DNA from 2 places in the Paenisporosarcina sp. TG-14 genome. Region 2 is predicted to be linked to the other one. Evidence: predicted binding sites of a transcription regulator. Region 2 holds the regulator's gene; the other holds the start of a gene.
What was found. Region 2 encodes Rex, which represses fermentation and respiration genes when NADH is low (regulators of the CRP and FNR family bind a similar motif). Its sites were predicted from a motif close to TTGTGAAATATTTCACAA; they were not measured.

Region 1: the regulator Rex is predicted to act here: its motif matches at 7,933-7,950, upstream of C406_RS19655 (nitrate/nitrite transporter).

The regions. Positions count from the first base shown of each region.
Region 1 is NZ_AMGD01000056.1:7,197-17,614, reverse strand. It holds gene ptsP (phosphoenolpyruvate--protein phosphotransferase) at 1-100, shown strand, start outside; gene moaA (GTP 3',8-cyclase MoaA) at 216-1,232, opposite strand; gene C406_RS0114730 (molybdenum cofactor guanylyltransferase) at 1,254-1,811, opposite strand; gene C406_RS0114725 (MoaD/ThiS family protein) at 1,811-2,044, opposite strand; gene C406_RS0114720 (molybdenum cofactor biosynthesis protein MoaE) at 2,041-2,481, opposite strand; gene mobB (molybdopterin-guanine dinucleotide biosynthesis protein B) at 2,468-2,989, opposite strand; gene C406_RS0114710 (molybdopterin molybdotransferase MoeA) at 2,977-4,221, opposite strand; gene moaC (cyclic pyranopterin monophosphate synthase MoaC) at 4,286-4,774, shown strand; gene C406_RS0114700 (MogA/MoaB family molybdenum cofactor biosynthesis protein) at 4,759-5,274, opposite strand; gene C406_RS0114695 (ThiF family adenylyltransferase) at 5,296-6,315, opposite strand; gene C406_RS19655 (nitrate/nitrite transporter) at 6,335-7,864, opposite strand; gene C406_RS0114685 (hemerythrin domain-containing protein) at 8,034-8,561, opposite strand; gene C406_RS0114680 (response regulator transcription factor) at 8,586-9,233, opposite strand; gene C406_RS0114675 (ATP-binding protein) at 9,241-10,305, opposite strand; gene C406_RS0114670 (GAF domain-containing protein) at 10,305-10,418, opposite strand, start outside.
Region 2 is NZ_AMGD01000015.1:1,103-11,520, reverse strand. It holds gene groL (chaperonin GroEL) at 251-1,882, opposite strand; gene groES (co-chaperone GroES) at 1,923-2,207, opposite strand; gene C406_RS0105220 (CPBP family intramembrane glutamic endopeptidase) at 2,405-3,136, shown strand; gene tatC (twin-arginine translocase subunit TatC) at 3,334-4,110, opposite strand; gene C406_RS0105210 (twin-arginine translocase TatA/TatE family subunit) at 4,129-4,323, opposite strand; gene C406_RS0105205 (redox-sensing transcriptional repressor Rex) at 4,387-5,043, opposite strand; gene C406_RS0105200 (ABC-F family ATP-binding cassette domain-containing protein) at 5,168-7,099, shown strand; gene tsaD (tRNA (adenosine(37)-N6)-threonylcarbamoyltransferase complex transferase subunit TsaD) at 7,436-8,455, opposite strand; gene rimI (ribosomal protein S18-alanine N-acetyltransferase) at 8,452-8,907, opposite strand; gene tsaB (tRNA (adenosine(37)-N6)-threonylcarbamoyltransferase complex dimerization subunit type 1 TsaB) at 8,900-9,607, opposite strand; gene tsaE (tRNA (adenosine(37)-N6)-threonylcarbamoyltransferase complex ATPase subunit type 1 TsaE) at 9,604-10,056, opposite strand; tRNA gene C406_RS0105175 (tRNA-Asp) at 10,180-10,255, opposite strand.

The sequences.
Region 1 (10,418 bases), on a different contig from region 2:
ACTATCTAAAGAGGAAATGGAAAGTCATACTGATGCTATTCTTTCTTTATCTACCTCAGATGAAGTCGAGTCGTATGTTAGAGCCTTAACAACAAAATAATGTAACTGACAAAAAGGCATGTAGATTCAATTTTGAATCTACATGCCTTTTATATTTGGTTCTTATTTCTGAGTGATACAAGAATCCAGTAATTGCTTTCTCAAAACACTAACAATTACCCACCAATATAGGACATGCCAATTTTCTTGCGACTTCTTGAGGTTTGTTCAGTGCGCTCATCTGAGTAGCGGTCAGTACGTTGCACCCATACGCTGCTAATTGCATCTAACAACTCTTCATCGTCTAAGTCGCTTCGAAGCAGTTTTCTGAGGTCAAAGCCCTCAGTCGCAAACAAGCATGTATAGAACTTGCCATCTGACGACAACCGTGCTCTAGTGCACGATGAACAGAAAGATTCCGATACCGAAGTGATAAAACCAACCTGTGCATGGCTATCTTTGTAGCGGTAACGCTTGGCAACTTCTCCGAAATAATCCTTGTCTACCGGTTCCAGGTCGTAAACAGACAGAAGACGTTCGTGAATTTCCTTTTTAGTAACGACTTTTTTAAAACTCCAACCATTATCGTTGCCAACATCCATGAATTCGATGAATCGAAGCGTAATCCCTCGTTCTTTAAAGTGAGCAGCCATCGGTAGAATTTCACTATCGTTGACACCTTTTTGGACGACCATGTTCACTTTGATTTCAAACCCTACCTCTATTGCGTGATCAATCTGTTTTAAAATATGCGATGGTCTGACTCCACGTCCGTTTAGTTTGCCGAACAGCTCCGGATTGAGGGCATCCAAGCTGATGTTCAGTCTCCGTAAGCCGGCATTATATAGAGGCTGAGCTTGTTGGCCAAGCAATAGACCATTCGTTGTCAGCCCAATATCCTCGACCCCATCAACTGATAAGATTTTCTTCACAAGTTCTGGAAGACCGCGTCGCATGAGTGGTTCTCCACCGGTTAACCGGATTTTCTTGACTCCCAGTGAAACAAACAGCTTTGTCAGCCGATGAATCTCCTCAAATGACAGCAAATCTTGTTTTGGCAAAAATACATAATCATCGCCGAAAACCTCTTTCGGCATACAATACGAACAACGGAAATTGCACTTGTCCGTTACAGAAATTCGCAAATCACGAATGGGTCTTCTAAGCTGGTCTTGTAGCGGATTGTCAGCCATGTTCATCACCCTCCCTTCCTATTAATCAGTTGTGTTAATGTTTCTGAAAATAGTTTTATCGTAATGAATTAGCTCTGAATGCACCCATTTAGTCTCTACTTTATCTAAAAACTTCATCACACTTAGTTGTTTATTTATGACTTCTCGCTTCAAGTCCTTTTTCACACGATGATTCCAAATGCTGAACAACGGAATGTATTCTTCGCTAGTTCTTACAGCGGTCACATCATGTGTCCCTTCAGCCAATTGGATAAGTTCCGCAGTTTCTTTTTGACCGATAAACGGCATATCACACGGCAACACGAGATATTGATCAGCTGGACGCTCTGTCATTGCTGTATAAATACCTGCGAGTGGACCGAGTCCTGAAATTGATGGAAGATCGATAATCACATCTAATTCCTCGGAAAAAAGGGGAACCAGTTCTTCCCTTGTAACGACGACAACGTGATCACAGACAGCGTCTAGTGCACGACGCACATGCTCGTAAAAGAACTTGTCATTTATACAGGCAAAAGCTTTTGGCGAACCAAAGCGTCGTGACATTCCCCCGGCGAGCAAGATTCCGATTGTCTCCATTAGCCGCCACTTACTGGTGGAATAAATGCAACCGTGTCGCCACTTTCGATGACGTCTGAAGGCAGTGCATATTCTTCGTTTACCGCAATTCGCGCAGAGCTATTCCGGATACCCGGGTATTTTTCATCGGCCCATTTCCACAAGTCCTCTACCGTTTGATTGGTGAAATTGACGCTCTCTTTTGGAATTCCTGTCAGTACTCGAATTCCAGCAAAATAATGCAATTCAATCATACGACTTCCTCCTTAGGCTTTTTCTTCTGGTCACCTATCCATTCTTCGCCGTCTTCCCAAATTTCCTTTTTCCATATTGGAACAATTTCCTTAATGCGTTCGATAGCGTATTCATTTGCTTCATAAGCAGTTTTACGGTGAGGAGAAGAAACCGCGATTACAACAGCAATGTCACTAATCTGTAACTCCCCGATTCGATGAGCAATCGCGACCCTTGTCCCTTCCCACTTGACTTCGATTTCTCTCCCTATTTCTGCTAGCTTTTTCTCAGCCATTGGTACATATGCCTCGTACGAAAGGTACATTGTCCGAACACCTTTCGTCCATTCACGGACATGACCAGTGAATAGTGTTACTGCGCCAGCTTCCGGTCGCAGTACGTAATCAGCGTAAAGTTGGGGATTAATTGGTTCGGTTACCACTTCAAATGCTTTCATTTGTTTCACCTGCCATCCATTTAGCAAACCACTTGTATATATCATCCAAACGACTTCGATCTAAGGTATTAATTCCTTTAAGTTCCACGCCTTCATGAACGATGACCAGAACAATGTTGTCGAGTTCCCGCAATGTTTCCCAATCTTGTTGTGATCGAACAAGCACAATTTTTTTAAACACAGCTTTTTTAAAGCCTTCGATGAGTACGATGTCCGGTTTTGTTTGGCACGACAATTCGATAAGCTCATCAAGATTACCTGTGTTGTTTTGCATATGTATCTGTACAACGCCATCGCCATATGCAAGGGAACTTTGTGCGCCATGATTAAAAAATTGCATGCTGTCCGTTTCTACAGGAGGTAATTCAAGTGCACCTCCGTGGCCATGATGTTTAATGGTAGAAATCGTTTTTCCATTGTTCTTCGCTAAGTCAAGAAAGCCTGTGATTAACGTTGTTTTTCCACTGTTCTTAAAACCGACCACTTGTAACACTTTTACAGTAACCATTTCACTGTTCCTTCCTCTACACCAAGAAGTAGCACGTCTACTTTGTCGCCTACAGTGAAGCCTCTTGAACCTCCTGGGAGGACAATGAGAGCATTGCCTCTAGCGATGGAAGATACAGCGTTGGACTTATTAAATCCTGCAGGTCGTATTGAAGCTCCATCATATACAGCCCGGATAAACCGGCTGAACGGATTTGCTTTTGTGAAATCCTCCGCAAGAACTGCTGTTGTTTGTGGTAAGTATATTTTTTCGGCACCCATCATTTTCAGTAGAGCAGGTCGTACGAACAATTCGAATCCGGTAAAACAGGCGGAAGGATTGCCAGAAAGTCCGAATAGATATCGCCCGTTTGCCACTGCTACTGTCGTCACACTTCCTGGACGCATTGCCACTTTATTAAATAGTACTTCCGCTCCCAAACGTTCATAAATGGCTGGCAGAAAGTCAAAATCCCCCACTGAAACACCGCCTGTTGTGATCAAGCAATCTGTTTCTTTCGCGGCTCTTTTCACAATTTCTAAGCTTGATTCAAGATTATCTGCAGACAACCCATACATTTTGAAACAGATGCCCATTCGTGCTAGTTGTGCTGCAATCATCGGCCCGTTACTATTACGTATTTTGCCTGGTGCAAGTTGTTCGCTAACATCCAGTAGCTCTGTCCCAGTTGATAGGATTCCGATAACTGGTTGTTTTGCCACTCGGACCTTGTCATAACCAAACGTAGCAAGTAGTGCCACAGTTCCGGGATGAATCAAACTTCCGACTTCAATAATTTCTTCGCCTTCCTTCAAATCCTCGCCTTGTAACGATACATTTTCAAGTGCATCAAATGGCTTCCGAATGGTAAAGGAATCACCCGATTCTATGGTCTGCTCAAACATGACAATTGCATCTGCACCAGATGGAAGCGGTGCTCCAGTCATGATTCGAACTGCTTCATTTTTGGTTAGGGTTTTATTTGATACTACCCCCGCTCCTATATGATCCACAACACTGAATTCGATACGGTTGTCACCTGTAGCCCCAGCAGAATCTACTGAACGAATGGCAAACCCATCATACGGGGAACGATCAAAATGTGGTACATCATGTACAGCTATAATGGGTTCTGTAAGAATACGTCCATAGCTTTCAAAAAGACCCACGGTTTCTTCTCCTAGCAGTTGCGCACACTGGATTACACGTTCAATCGCATCTGCTACAGATATGGGTTTACGCTGTTCCATCATCGTCATCAACTCCTTAGTCAATCATGATATACTGAAATTATTCAATCCGGAAAGGATGATTCACTTGTCTGAACTCACTCATTTTAACGAACAAGGTCGTGCAAAAATGGTAGATGTGTCTGAAAAACATGACACGGTCCGAACCGCACGAGCCAAAACATCAATTCTATTAAACGAAGCTATTTACCACCAGATTAAAGAAGGGAGCAATAAAAAAGGAGACGTCTTTGCTGTTGCACAAGTTGCTGGCATCATGTCTGCCAAAAATACGGCTCAAATTATTCCGATGTGTCATCCGCTAGCACTTAGCGGGGTCGATATTAAATTTGAATGGAATGTCGATGAAGAAACGTCACATTACGAAGTGATTTTGTACGCGGTTGTAAAAACGAAAGGACCTACTGGCGTAGAAATGGAAGCCCTCACTGCCGCCTCCGCTGCCGCCCTCACAATTTACGATATGTGCAAAGCCTCTGGTAAAGAAATGGTGATTGGTCCTACTATGTTACTTGAAAAAACAGGCGGAAAATCTGGAGATTACATTCGAAGCTGACGATGCTTCGTTAGCTCAAATACAATATGCCGGATTTCCGGTAAAATGAGTCTCTCCATTGCAAGCTTCACTGCCCCGCGGGAACCAGGTAGGACAAATATGGCTTTATTCGATGCAACTCCTGCTACTGCGCGGCTAAGAAGTGCTTTTGATCCGACATCTTCCGTAAAGCTTAAATAACGGAACAACTCTCCAAGTCCAGACATCTCTTTTTCAAAGAATGGCTGAATAGCCTCAAGCGTAACATCGCGCTTAGCAATCCCGGTTCCACCCGTCGTAATAATGGCATCCACACTTTCATTCTTAAGCCACACTGATAAAATTTCTCCAATACTTTCAGAGTCGTCTTTCCTCACTTCATATGCCACTACTTCTAGTTCGTGATCTAGAGCGAGTTGATGCACAAGTGCTCCACTTTGGTCGGTGTGCTTCGTCCTTGTATCACTAACCGTTAAAACAGCAATTCGAATCTGTCTATCTAATTGAAATGATTGCGACATTTAGGTACCTTCCTCTCGTATTTAACCGAACAACTGATGATACAGCTTCCGACCTTCCGAAACATTTCTAATACCATGGATGAGAAGACGACCATTGCCGAACAGTACCATACGGTGATCGAATATATATAACTCGACAAAATAAGGTGTACGCTTCACAGGAACTTGCATGTGTCTGCCAATTGTTTCTGCGTCATCTAAGGTAATAGGACGTTGTGGATCAGGCAGTACTTGTACCGCATCTCGTCCGCACAGAACAGCATAGGACGGACTTTTTGACAAATGCAGTGACGGGAATGTCGGCTGAATACCACATGTTTCACAGTGCTCATTTTGAATGCGGGAAATGCCGATATCCAACTGTGTATTTTCCCATAAGTTAAAGTGATGCACTTTTTTACGCATAGCTTCCCTGTTTCCGCTCAACCACTTCATTGCCTCCGCGCATTGCAAGGCAGCCGTGATCTGTACAGCAGGCGAAATAATACCTGTTGTGTCACACGTTTCATTGATAGCGGGTAGGACAGGAATTAAGCAACGAAAGCAAGCCGATTCAGCTGGTACGAAAGGAAAGATAACACCTGAGCTCCCTACGCACGCGCCGTAAATCCAGGGTACTCTATGTTTCACGGCTGCATCATTGATTAACAGCCGTGTTTCAAAGTTATCAGTTGCATCCATAATGAGCGTGCTAGCAGATGCAAGCTTTTCGATGAGTTGTGCATCTAGATTGTCAAGATAAGTGTATAACCGGACGTCTTCACGTATATCTTTCAGGCGTTTTTCTGCAGCAGTCACTTTTGGTAACATCTGCGCAGCGTCTTCTTCCGTGAACAGCTGCTGTCGTTGTAAATTCGACAGCTCTACGTAATCACGGTCGACCAGGTGAATCTCACCAACTCCAGCACGGACTAATGTTTCAACGATGGAAGAGCCGAGTGCACCACAACCAATTACAGTAACCACAGTTTTCTCAATATTTATCTGCCCTTGAGTTCCTATTGGTTTAAATAAAGTTTGTCTTGAATAACGTTCATCCACTGAAAGTCACTCCTTTCAATTAACTTAAGAGCACTTTCTCATATCCGCCCTTCTTTTCCAATTCAGAAGTGATGTCAGTGAATGTGCCGACATAACGGACATTTTTACCGGTATCATCCTTTACTGCACTTATGTTTAGCCATTGTAGGTACTCTTCGCCACTCTTCTTCTTATTCCAAATTTCTCCCTGCCACATGCCATGCTTTTCAATATCTTTCCACATGCCATAATAAAAGTCAGGAGATTGTCTTTCTGACTTCATCAAGTTAGGGTTCTTACCAATGACATCTTCTTCGTCAAAGCCAGTTAGTTTCGTAAAAGCCGGATTAACCTTCTTGATTATTCCACTAACATCTGTCACTAGAATTCCTTGACCGGTAGAATTAAAGACATCGGAAGCAAGTGTAAGACGGTCCTGATAATACATCCATACAACGAGTACTAGACTTGCCAAAGCTACTTGAGAAAGTAGCATAAAACCAATTGAATATTGACCGGTGATAGAGTAGATTGCCGATAACACAAGCGGTGGAAAGAAACCTCCGAGTCCACCCATCATTGAAACAATTCCATTGACGATTCCGGCCTGTTTGTTGAAATAGAATGGTACCAGCTTAAAGATGACCCCATTTCCAATTCCTGCGCTGACCGCAATTGCCAAAGTGGCGACAGTATATAGACCGATAGATGGAGAGAATGCTAGAACAATTGCTGCAATGGTGTAAACGAAAAATGTCCCCATTAACAGTAATAACGGCTGTAGTTTATCCCCAAGCCAACCACCGACTGGACGAAGGAATGTGGCAACTGCAATGAAACCCGCTGTTCTCATACCTGCATCCACTTTCTCCAATCCGAAACTCGTCACAAGGAAGCTTGGTAGATAAATTGTAAATGCGACAAACGAGCCGAAGGTAATGAAATAAAATAGTGAGAAAAACCATAGTTTTTCATTTTTATAGACGCCTTTAATCTGTTCAAAAATTGGTGTTTTGACTTTTGTTTCATGTCGGTCGCCAAAAAAGAAATTTAAGGCAACGAACACGAGCAAGAGGATTAAATATAACTTTACTGTTGCTGACCAGCCTATTTGAGTTGCGACTAGTGGCGCAGAAAAAGTCGTAATGGCTGTACCAATATTACCTACTCCATAGATCCCATTGACAAGACCATGCTTTTCTTTAGGATAATATTTCGGCAGTGAGGTTACCCCGACAGAGAACACAGCTCCACCAATTCCAAGGAACAAACCACCAATAATTAGATCCATTACTGATGAAGCCTCACTTATGTAAAAGACCGGGAACAAAAGGAGAATAAAACTGATTAGAAAAATAACACGTGCACCAAATATATTTGCATAATAGCCGAGCGGAATTCGTAAAATCGATCCAAGTACGACCGGAATTGCTGTCAAGAGTGCCAATCTTTCCGGTGGAATAGCGATGTCTTCACTTATAAATGGCATAAGCGAGGAAATGATAACCCACACCATAAATCCTACAACTAAGTTCAACGTCTGAAGCGTCAACTGTACCTTCTTAATCATCCAACTCACCTTTTTCACGTGTTTTTCATTACAAGTAATTAATATCGATTCCATGTCTTTATTGTATCTTGTGAAACTATTCTTTTTAATAAGGGAGTCCCCTCACGTTGAAAAGGGAATCCCTTAAAATAAAAAAAAACCACTTCACAAGGAAGCAGTTGGAATTATCTTATGTGATAAGCGTATTCATTTTTACAAATAATTCATCTTGATCTACCGCTTTCATAAGCTTTTCTGCCATTGGGAATAATACCGTTTCTTCTTTCACAAAATGGACAGTTAGTACCTCAAATGCTTCACCTGCATTTCCCGCCACTGTTCTGATATCCTCAAGTGAAAACAAATCGATATTGCCTCGAGTATGGTGGAAGAAATGTCCGATGTAGCCGTCGATTTCTTGGTGTTCTTCTTGTATTCCAACGAGTGGTCCTTGTTCAAAACCGATATAGGTACCCAAGGCAGGAAAGAAATGCTCTTCTTCTTTATCCGTATGGTTCTTTAACGGTTCGACGAATTGAAATAAAAGTTGACGAAGTTGTTTCAATTTTTCACGGCCAACTTCAAGACTCATTCCATCATTCTCGAACTCTAAGACAATAGCATGCCATTCTTCCATTAGGTACGACAAATACTTATGCTCGTTTTCGAGGAGCCGCATACCAGGCTCTGTAAACCGCAGTAATGCTTGTTCAGCCATGGGGAAATCCCTCCCTGTTATCATTTAAAAATTCAACAATTTTTTCTTCATTGCGTATTCAACCAATTCCGGCCGGCTCTTGAGGTTCAGTTTTCCCATAATTTTCGCTTTATGAGCTTCGACCGTTTTAACAGAAATAAAAAGTAATTGAGCAATCTCCTTGTTTCCATAGCCTTTAGCAATCAATGGCAAAACTTCAATTTCACGCTTGGACAGCAATTCAAATGGATCCGACTGCTTAATCTTCTTATCCTTGTTGACGAATTCACGTACGAGGGATGTCGCCATTTTGGGGTGTATGTAAGTACCCCCAGTATGAATCGTTCGGATTGCAAGTATTAATTCCTCATCTGGCGCATTTTTCAGCATATATCCTGAAGCCCCGTTTTTCAACACGTAAAACAAATACTCCTCATCATCGTGCATCGTCAGAATTAGAATTTTCGTATTAGGGAAATCTTCTTTAATCTTGCCGGTGGCAATTAACCCACTTTCCCCTGGCGGCATACTAAGGTCTAAAATTAATATGTCGGGTTGGTGTTTTGCTACCATCCGATATGCTTCAATGCCATCTGAGGCTAAGGCAATCACTTCCATGTCTTCTTGAAAGTTTAGAATCATCGAAAATCCACTACGTACAATCGCGTGATCATCAGCTATGACAATATTTATCATTAGTTCATCCTTCCTTCCGCAAATCTCCCACAGGCACGTACAAACGCACCGTTGTTCCTTTGCCGATACCCGATGACACTTCAAAATCTCCATTCATAATTTCTGAACGTTCACGCATACCAAATAGGCCTAGCCCTGTTCCTATAGGTTTATCTAAAAGATTAAAACCAATTCCTTCGTCTTGCACAATCAAATGAAGTGTATTCCCTTTTTCAAAAAGAAACACTTTTACTACGTCCACTTGAGCATATTTAATAGCGTTTAGCATTGCTTCCTGGCAGACTCTATAAATGACCGTCTCAATTTCACTTCCATACCGCTTTTTTGAGATGTCAGATTTAAAATCTACAATTAAGCCGTAACTCTGTTGAATTCGCTTAAAATGAGAGCGAAATGCTGCTTTTAATCCCAAATCATCAAGCGCAGCTGGGCGAAGTTCCACCGACAAATTCCGAATATCATCTAGAAGCCTTGTCATTGTCGCTTCGGTTTGTTTTATTTTTTTTAGTATTTCTTCTTTAGAAGTCATGTATTTCATTACACGAATGTCGACTAAAGCACTTAGCAACTCTTGAGCTACGCCATCATGCAATTCGCGAGAAATTCTTTTTCGCTCATTTTCCTGAGCTTCTATTACGTGCTTCATCATAGTGTTTTGAGATAGTCTTTCTTGTGTCTTAAATTGCTTTGTCATGTTTCTGAGCATAAACACACGAACGTCGTTTTCTGCATCAATCGTATGAAAAGTGGCCGTGTAAGGTATAACCCCTGCATCTCTCGTCTCCAAATATACTTGGAAAGAAGAAAAATCATCAGGCTGAGAACTGCTTAGATAACAGTTAAGGCAAGTATGAAGATTGGTGTCGCTCGTGTAACCTCTGCAAGACTGACAGAGTGCTCGTTTGGCTCCTTGCAAGAGTTGTGTCAGCACTTCAGGATCGATAATTTTTTCTGCTGCGGGATTTATTGCAATAGCAGTTCCTTCCGGATCAAAAAAGAAAATGGCTTCTGTGCTATTTTCAAACATTTTCATCATCAAGGAATTCAACTGACCATTCTTTGAGGACATCAATTTAGCATCAATTCCTTCCTTCCATCCAGTTTCCCAATTCCCTTCACTGACATTTCAAGCATGCACTGCAATAAATCGTCCGTCATCCGGAGATCTTCACGGAATCCTCC
Region 2 (10,418 bases):
CCTTAATTCATTAGAAATTAAGGGGTAGTACACTTTCACTTTATTCAAGTTTTTATTAGTTTTGAAAGCTCTACCATTTTCAGCTCTTTCTAACCACCTCCATTAATTTTGATATACATTTGGAACATTAATTCAATGGCAGGTAGAATACTATGAGCAAATTATGAGCATTACTCATTTTTAAGACAAAACAAAAAGAGCTAAAACCCAGATATATCTAAGGCTCTAGCTCTATTTTTGTTTAAAAAATCTACATCATGCCGCCCATTCCGCCCATGTCAGGCATGCCGCCGCCGCCTGCATTTTTGTCTGGAATTTCTGCAACTACTGCTTCAGTAGTTAATAACATAGCTGCTACAGATGCTGCATTTTGAAGTGCAGAACGAGTAACTTTAGTTGGATCCACGATACCCGCTTCCATCATGTTCACCCATTCACCGTTTGCTGCGTTGAAACCGATACCGATTTCTTCGCGTTTCAAGCGGTCAACAATGATTGAACCTTCAAGACCTGCGTTGTTTGCGATTTGACGAACTGGCTCTTCAAGTGCACGAAGTACAATTTTCACGCCAGTTGCAACGTCGCCAGTTTCAGTAGCCGCTACTTCAGCTACTTTTTTGTAAACGTTCACTAGTGCAGTACCACCACCAGAAACGATTCCTTCTTCAACTGCTGCGCGAGTTGAGTTTAAAGCATCTTCAATACGAAGTTTACGCTCTTTAAGCTCAGTTTCAGTTGCTGCTCCGACTTTAATCACGGCAACACCACCCGAAAGTTTAGCTAAACGCTCTTGTAATTTTTCTTTATCAAATTCAGAAGTTGTTTCTTCTAATTGAGCACGGATTTGGCTTACGCGACCCGTGATTTTTTCTGGATGACCAGCACCTTCAACAATAGTGGTGTTGTCTTTTGTTACAACCACTTTCACTGCACGGCCTAGTTGTGAGATATTAGCAGTCTTTAACTCTAAACCAAGTTCTTCTGTGATAACTTCAGCACCTGTAAGAACAGCGATATCTTCAAGCATTGCTTTACGACGATCACCGAATCCTGGAGCTTTAACTGCTACCGCATTAAATGTTCCACGTAATTTGTTTACAACTAATGTCGCTAACGCTTCGCCTTCAACGTCTTCAGCGATGATGATCAATGGTTTCCCTTCTTGTACCACTTGCTCTAGTACTGGAAGGATTTCTTGAATGCTTGTAATTTTTTTGTCTGTGATTAAGATATATGGATTTTCTAAAACAGCTTCCATTTTTTCTGAATCAGTAACCATGTAAGGAGATGCGTATCCACGATCGAATTGCATTCCTTCAACTACATCAAGTTCAGTTGTGAAGCCTTTTGACTCTTCAATCGTGATAACGCCGTCGTTTCCAACGCGCTCCATCGCTTCAGCAATCAATTGGCCTACTTCTTCATCGCCAGAAGAAATCGATGCTACTTGTGCAATTGATTCTTTGCCTTCGATTTCTTTTGAAATTTCTTTAAGTCCAGTAATTGCTGCTGCAACCGCTTTTTCGATTCCTTTACGGATTCCGACTGGGTTTGCGCCAGCTGTTACGTTTTTTAAACCTTCACGAATCATTGCTTGCGCAAGAACCGTTGCAGTTGTTGTTCCGTCACCAGCGATATCATTCGTTTTAGAGGCAACTTCAGCTACTAGCTTAGCACCCATGTTTTCAAATGCGTCTTCTAGCTCGATTTCTTTAGCAATCGTTACACCATCATTAGTAATAAGTGGTGAACCGAATTTTTTCTCAAGAACAACGTTACGTCCTTTTGGTCCAAGCGTTACTTTAACAGCGTCCGCTAATTTATCTACACCACGAAGCATTGCGCTACGTGCGTCTTCGCTAAATTTAATTTCTTTTGCCATTTTTGTAATCCTCCTAATGAGTTAAATGAAGTTATTAATATTAGCCAATAATAGCTAAAATATCGCTTTCGCGTAAAATTAAAAATTCGTTACCTTCAAATTTCACTTCAGTACCTGAGTATTTAGAGAAGATGATTTTGTCTCCCGCTTTCACATCTAGCTCTACACGCGCGCCGTTTTCAAGTACACGACCAGTCCCAACAGCAATTACTTTCCCTTCCTGTGGCTTCTCTTTAGCAGAGTCTGGAATGACAATGCCGAATGCTGATTTTTCTTCAGACTCGACTAATTCAATTACGATACGATCGCCTAATGGTTTTAACAAGTGAAAACAACCTCCCTGAAATGGTAGTAAATTAATTTATTAGCACTCTCAGTGTATGAGTGCTAACACAGTTCTTATATTAATGAATCGTCTCCACTTTTGCAAGTAGGAACATCGATATTTCTGTATTCTTTGCGGGGCGCATTAAAAAACAATACAATAAGAAAAGAACATCTTTTGATGAAAGGACTTTATTTGTGAAAAAATACAATACAGCGTTTTATTTAATCTTAATTTATGTAATCATGCAATTGTCAGGAATAGTGTTTGCACCTCTTATCTTTGACTTATTAATGAAACAAGACGGAATGGAAATACAACAAGCTAAACTTATGGCAAGTGGTTGGTGGGTATTCATCAGCATGGCTGTGGCAACTCTAATAAGTGTTATCATTATCCGAAAAAACAAATCTTTTTTAAACAATTTAAAAGGCAAGCAGAGTTCAATTGGTGCTTCGATTGGTTGGGGTGTTCTCGGATTTTTCATGGTGTTGTTTGGTCAAGCACTTGCAGCACTTATTGAAAATGCACTTGGTATAGATCCTGGGTCTGAAAATACAGCTGCTTTTATTAAAATTGCAGATGCCGCACCTGTCGCTATATTATCGATTGCGATATTTGCTCCTATTCTAGAGGAACTAATTTTTAGACGCGTAATTTTTGGATCACTTGTCCAAAAGACCAACTTCTTTATTGCGGGGGCTGTAAGTGCGATTGTCTTCGCTATTATCCATTTTGACTTTACCCATATCCTACTGTATGCAGTATCAGGATTCATATTCGCTTTCTTGTATTACAAAACAAGACGTATTATGACTTCAATTATTTCACACATGTTATTAAATGGATTTGTCGTATTGGTCCAATTAAATGCAGATAATATTGAACGTTATCAAAAATATTTAGAAACTCTATCTAACTCACAATAAACTGTTTGACGTAATTGAACACCAGTTTCAAAGTACATAAGAATTTCTCCCGATGAAGCAATCATTGGGAGATTTTTTTATTGCCTATTAATTTATGGCCATTCAAATTGATTTGCCCCCTCAACCCCTTAACAACACTTGGTTGCTATCAAAAAAAAGCCCTCCACCGTTTAATCCGGTGGAAAGCTTTCATTTTGTTACTTCTTCATGTCGTCGATGAGCGCTTGTTGTTCTTCACGTTGACGCCTTTGTTCTGATTTCAAATACTTTTTATAACCAATTCGGGAAACCATAACACTAATCTCATACAATATGAATAACGGCAAAGTTACTAACAAATGCGAGAAAATATCTGGTGGTGTGATAAAGGCTGCAATGACAAATAATACGAAGTATGCATACTTTCTTACTTTCACCATCATCATGGGTGTAACCATTCCAAGACGTGTTAAGAATAACAACACGATTGGTAATTGAAAAATAATCCCAAATGGTACTGTGATTTGAAATAAGAAAGTAAAATATTCATTTATCCCAATAACTTGGTTGATATCTAAATCTGTTGATAATAGTATCATGAAATTAATGACATAAGGAAATAACACTTTGTAGGAAAAGAGAATACCACCTACAAATAAGAAAAACGTAAATGGAATATAACTAAGTGTCGCTTTTCGTTCTGTTTCGTGTAATCCCGGGCTAACAAAACTCCATAATTGATACAAGATGACGGGTGATGTAATCACCATCGCGATAAACATGATAACTTTTAAATAAATCATAATTGGATCGGTAATGGTGAATGCGTTTAACGTTAATGATTTCGCTTCTTCACTATACTGTAAAAAGTGTATTAAAGGCTTGGCTAAAAAAAAGCTACCAAGTACTGCAATAACAAAGAAAACGACGGTAATCATCAGTCGTTTTCTTATTTCATCTATATGTTCAATGAGTGTTAAATCTTTTTCATTCATCGGATTGGTCATCCTAACTTACTTCAGTTCATCATTTTGAACGTCTTTTTTCTTTTTATCAACTGCATCGTCATCATCTACTAACCCTTTTGTTGCATTTTTAAACTCACGTAAAGAAGAACCAAAAGCTTTACCAAGTTCAGGTAACTTTTTAGGACCAAACACAAGTAACGCGACAACACCGATAATTATAAAACTTAATGGACCTGGCATTGAAAATACCTCCTTATAGTGTGATTTAAGTTTAACGTATTTAGCATCTATACGCTATTGCTTCTATGAACGAAGTGTGAACGTTTCTTCGTCTTGTTTTATGCTGTAAATTAGGGTTTGCAATTCGACAGACAGATCAATTGTGTGAATACGAATTGAATCAGGTACAGTCAATCTAACCGGAGTGAAATTGAGAATTCCTTTAACCGACGTTTTTATTAGACGGTCTGTTACTTCTTGAGCCGCACGAGATGGCACTGTCAAGATTACGAGTTCAATCCCATATTGTTGTATTTTTTCTTCTAACTTACTTGGCTCAAAAACGGGAATATTACTCATTATCGTCCCATCTTCCGTTGCACTCGTATCAAATGCCACCACAATTCGGGTGTTATGATTTTTGTGGAAATTATATTTTAGAAAAGCTGTACCTAAACTGCCTACACCAATTAATGCGACATTCGTCTCTTCGTCTTGGTCGAGCGTTTGACGAAAAAACTCAAGCAAGTGTTGGACTTCGTAGCCATAGCCTTTTTTACCTAATGCGCCAAAATGTGAAAAATCACGACGAATTGTAGCAGAATCAATTTTCATCGCTTCACTTAGTTCTTGTGAAGAAACACGCTTCTTACCCGCGTTTGAGAAGTTTTGGATGAAACGATAATAAAGAGGTAATCTTTTTGATGTAGCTTGTGGAATTTTAAGCGGTTCTTGTTTCATGTTGTTCCTCCTGCACTCAAGCGAAATCGCTTTCATCTTACATTACTACGTGAAAGAAGTAAAGTTCAGTCGTTGCACGAGTCACGAGCATCCTTTACACTAAGTGAGAACTGAGGTGGAATATATGATTGTATTACAAGTGAATCAATTACATAAATCGTTTGGTATCGATGAAATCTTAAGCGGGGCCAAACTAGAAATAAATCATCGTGACCGTGTGGCTCTCGTAGGTCGAAACGGAGCTGGGAAGTCCACACTCCTTAAAATTATTGCAGGTGAAATGTCTTATGATTCTGGAGATATTATCATTCCAAAAGATACTAAAGTTGGCTATATGGAGCAACATGCTGGCATCGATTCAGATTTGTCGATTTGGGATGAGATGATGACCATTTTTGAGTATCACCATGTGGCTGAACTAAAATTACGCTCATTGGAACGTCAAATGGCAGATTCTACCGTATATGATGATGCCGATTCCTATGCACGCATCATGTCTGACTATGACTTATTACAAGTAGCCTTTAAGGACTCCGGTGGTTACCAATACGAAGCTGATACACGTGCTGTCTTACACGGGATGCAATTCTTCCCCGAAGAATACGATAAACCGATACAGTCGTTATCTGGTGGTCAAAAAACACGTTTGGCATTAGCCAAATTATTATTAACTAAACCAGATCTGCTCATTCTTGATGAACCGACTAACCATTTAGATATCGACACACTCAGTTGGTTAGAGCGTTATCTGCAAGGTTACCCTGGTGCCATATTAATCGTTTCTCATGACCGGTATTTCCTTGATCAAGTTGTGAACTTTGTTTACGAAGTATCTCGTCATAAAGTGAAACGCTTTGTCGGAAATTATAGCAAGTACTTGGATGAAAAGGCAAAAACGTATGAACGGGATATGAAAACTTTTGACCGTCAGCAAGCAGAAAAAGAGAAACTTGAAGACTTTGTACAACGTAATTTAGCTCGTGCTTCTACAACTAAAATGGCTCAGTCTCGTCGAAAAGTTCTGGAGAAAACGGACTGGATGGGTTCACCGAATGGTGATGAAAAATCAGCAAAATTTGGTTTTTCTATTGATCGCCAAAGTGGCAACGACGTATTAAAATTAGAAGAATTAACGGTAGGTTATTCTGGTAAGCCGGTGTCCAAAGATGTAGATCTTCGGATTTTTCGTGAAGACCGAATTGCTTTAGTTGGACCAAATGGTGTAGGGAAATCTACATTACTCAAAACAGTTGTTAAAGATATTCCCCCTATTGCTGGATCAATTCATTACGGGACCAATGTTCAATTTGGTTACTATGATCAACAACAAGCTAAACTAACAGGTAATCGGTCCGTATTAAAGGAATTATGGGATGATTGGCCATTGATGAATGAAAAAGATGTTCGTAATGTTTTGGGTCGTTTCCTATTCAGTGGTGATGATGTGACCAAAACAATTTCCTCTTTATCGGGTGGCGAAAAAGCCAGAGTCGCTTTAGCTAAACTCATGATGTTAAAAGCAAACACTCTTATTCTCGATGAACCGACCAACCACTTAGATCTTGATAGTAAAGAAGTGCTCGAAAACGCATTAATTGATTACCCAGGAACTATTCTTTTCGTCTCACATGATCGCTATTTTATTAACAGGATTGCCACTAAAGTTATTGAGCTATCAGGTGACGGGGCATTTGAATATTTAGGTGATTATGATTACTACGTGGAAAAGAAAAAAGAACTAGAAGAAATTCGATTAGAACAAACGGGTCCTCAAGAAGTAGGAGCTGCGACCACGAAGCAATCCACTTCGACCATTGATAAAGAGGCGAAAAAAAGGGAACGACAAATTTCAAGACGCTTAGAAGAATTAGAAGCTCAATTACAAACAATTGAAGTTAGCATTAGTGCTGTTGAGGAAAAATTGTGTGATCCAGCCATTTTCCAAGACCATGAGCAACTATTAACTCTTCAAAAAGAGCTCGAAGCTTTTAAAGAGGAACAAGAAGTGTTAATGATGGAATGGATGGAATTAGAAGAAGAATTAGAAATATTATAATTAATAGCGCATGCTTCAACATGCGCTATTTTCTTGCAATTTTTTACCCATATATATAGGTCAAGTACAAATTTCGACATTTTTCTTTCCACATATTTATTCACAAACTAAAGCTTGATATATCAATCTATCAACAGACTTATCCACACTATCCACAGGTGAAATTTTTTTTATCTACAATTCAATATGAATAACCTACCACTACATATTGAATTCAACTAACTTATGCACAGGTTATCCACAAATTGTGCATAAGTACAGATGTTCTCTATTGACAGCGCCTTGTATTTTTGTTAAAAAAGAATCGATTCTCTTCAATGAGAGAATCGATTCTTGTTAATTCCAGTCGAATAAAGGCATACCTGGTTTTCCGTTCATGGACATCGAGCTTTTATGTCCTTTTTCGAACATAACTGAACCCGCTGCTGCAATCATCGCAGCATTATCTGTACATAAAAACAGAGGAGGGACAGTAAATGTGATGCCTTCTTTAGCAAAGGTATCTTTTAACGATTTTCGTAATCCTTTGTTTGCAGAAACACCGCCTGCAGCAATCACATGTTTCACCTTAAATTCTCTAGCAGCGCGTAATGTTTTACCAGTGAGTACTTCTACCACACTTGCTTGGAAACCTGCAGCTACGGCTTGTGGTTTAACCACTTCCCCACGCTGTTCGGCATTATGCATATAATTTATTACTGAGGATTTAAGTCCACTAAAGCTAAAGTCATAGGAATCTTGTTCTAACCAAATCCGTGGAAATGCAATTGCTTCTCCGCCTTCATGTGCCAGTCGGTCAATATGAGGACCACCTGGATAGGGCAGTTTTAATACTCTAGCTACTTTGTCATATGCCTCACCTGCAGCGTCATCACGTGTTTCTCCAATTAACTCAAATGAACCATGATTTCGCATCAAGACGATTTCTGTGTGTCCTCCTGAAACAACAAGAGCTAGTAAAGGGAATTGCATCGGTTCTACTAACTGGTTCGCGTAAATATGTCCCGCTATATGATGAACACCAACAAGAGGCAATCCATTAGCGAATGCAAATGCCTTCGCTGCGTTAATACCTATTAATAGTGCCCCTACAAGCCCTGGACCCTCTGTAACTGCAACTGCATCTATGTCACTTGGTTGCATGTTTGCTTGCTTGAGCGCTTCTTCAATGACAATGGTGACTTGCTCTACATGATGACGAGAAGCGATTTCAGGAACGACTCCACCGAAGCGTTTATGACTTTCAATTTGTGATGCTACAACATTGGATACAATTTCACTTCCGTTACGGACGATGGATGCAGCAGTCTCATCACAACTCGTCTCAATACCTAATATGATTTGATCTTTCATCATTTAAATTTCACCCACATTACCAGGGCATTCTCTTGGTTATCAGTATAATAACCTTTTCGAATACCACCATTTTGAAAATCTAATTTACGATACAAATTTTGTGCAACCGTATTACTGACCCGTGCTTCTAATGTCATCAGAACAACTCCAGACTCTTTAGAAACTTGGATTGCTTCACGCATAAGTCCTTCTCCAATCCCTTGGCCCTTAAGTTGCTCAGTCACTGCTACATTAGTAATATGACTTTCATCTACCACTATCCACATTCCACAGAAACCTACAATTTTTCCTTCACTATTTTCAGCGACAACATAATAAGCATGCAAGTTACTTGTCATTTCCTGAACAAATGCATCTCGTGTCCATGGTAGACTAAATGCTTCTTGTTCAATCTTTAAGACTCCATCAATATCTGATTCCGTCATTTTACGGTAAATAATCATATCATCCATGTGTTTCTCCAGCCTTTTGTTCTGCACGCCAATTCGTTTCAGCTTCGGTAATTCGTTTATAATCGGGTACAAAGTGATGCGTTTCTTCTATTGAAGGAAGTGCTGTCTTCAATGCTTGCTCAATCACAATAGAAGCTTTTGGTAAATCTAAATGAAACGGTGCACGAATAGCACGTTTACCTAGAACTTGTTGTATTGCGTCCCAATGAATTGAAACATCTTTCCCAACAAACAATATATCTTCTTCTTTAGCTGCCAACTTTTCTAAAACAGTCTCCAGGGAGTAGTGACCATCTGCTAAGTAAGTTTCTAAATCATTTGTATAAATCGCTGAAAATACATTCTGACGGCGAGCATCCATAATAGGACAAATAAGTCCTTTGAATAGCGCTCCATTCCCTGCAAGGGTTTGAAGACTTGATACCCCCACTAATGGAATCTTTAGTGTCCAAGCCAAAGTTTTAGCAATAGTCACACCAATTCGAACACCTGTGTATGAGCCTGGGCCTTCAGCCACTGCAATTGCATCAATTTCATTCGGTTTTATATTTGCTTGTTTTAAAACTTCTTCAACAGCTGGCATTGCCCCTACAGAGTGTGTTACTTTTACCGAGCTTGTCCATTCAACCAATAGCTGATCATCTTTAACAATCGCGATTGATAATGGCACATTCGATGTATCAATTCCTAACCAAATCATTCAAATAGCTCCTTACATAATCGCTCATAACGTTCACCCATTGGGGTAACTTCAAAACGTCTAGCAAATTCATCTTCGTAGAATACTTCGATTTGTAATCGATCATTTGGCAAATCATATTCAATCAATTTTGCCCACTCAATCACAGTTACCGCATCTCCATAAAAAAGTTCATCCCATCCTAAATCCTCTTCACTGCCTGCAAGACGATATACATCTAAATGATTGAATGGCAATCTACCTTCATATTGTTTCAATATCGTAAAGGTCGGGCTATTCACATTACGCTCTATCCCTAAACCTTTTGCAAAGCTTTTTGTAAAAGTTGTCTTTCCGGCACCAAGATCGCCTTCTAGCGTAATAACATCTTGTGCTTGAACGAGCGAGCCTAATCGCTGACCAAATTGTTCTGTTTCTTCAAGAGATGATACTTGTTTAATATATGTCATATAATGATTACCTCACACATGTTTTCTCTAGTGTACCGAATTCATAACAATTCTTCACTTTATTTGCACAAAAAAACCCACATAGAAAGTTTCCTTTCATTGCGGATTGATAATTTAGATAAATGGCGGTCCCGACCGGGATCGAACCGGCGATCTCCTGCGTGACAGGCAGGCATGTTAACCGCTACACCACGGGACCACATGTTATTTAACGACAAGATTTATTATATCATCTAATATAATATTAAACAATAGTAATTTGAAAAATAGTTTAAAGATTTTATAATATGAGTTTTAGTATAGTAATTAGGTTGTAAATTTGGTGGGTTAACGAAGTGATGATAACTGAAACCATCTTTCTT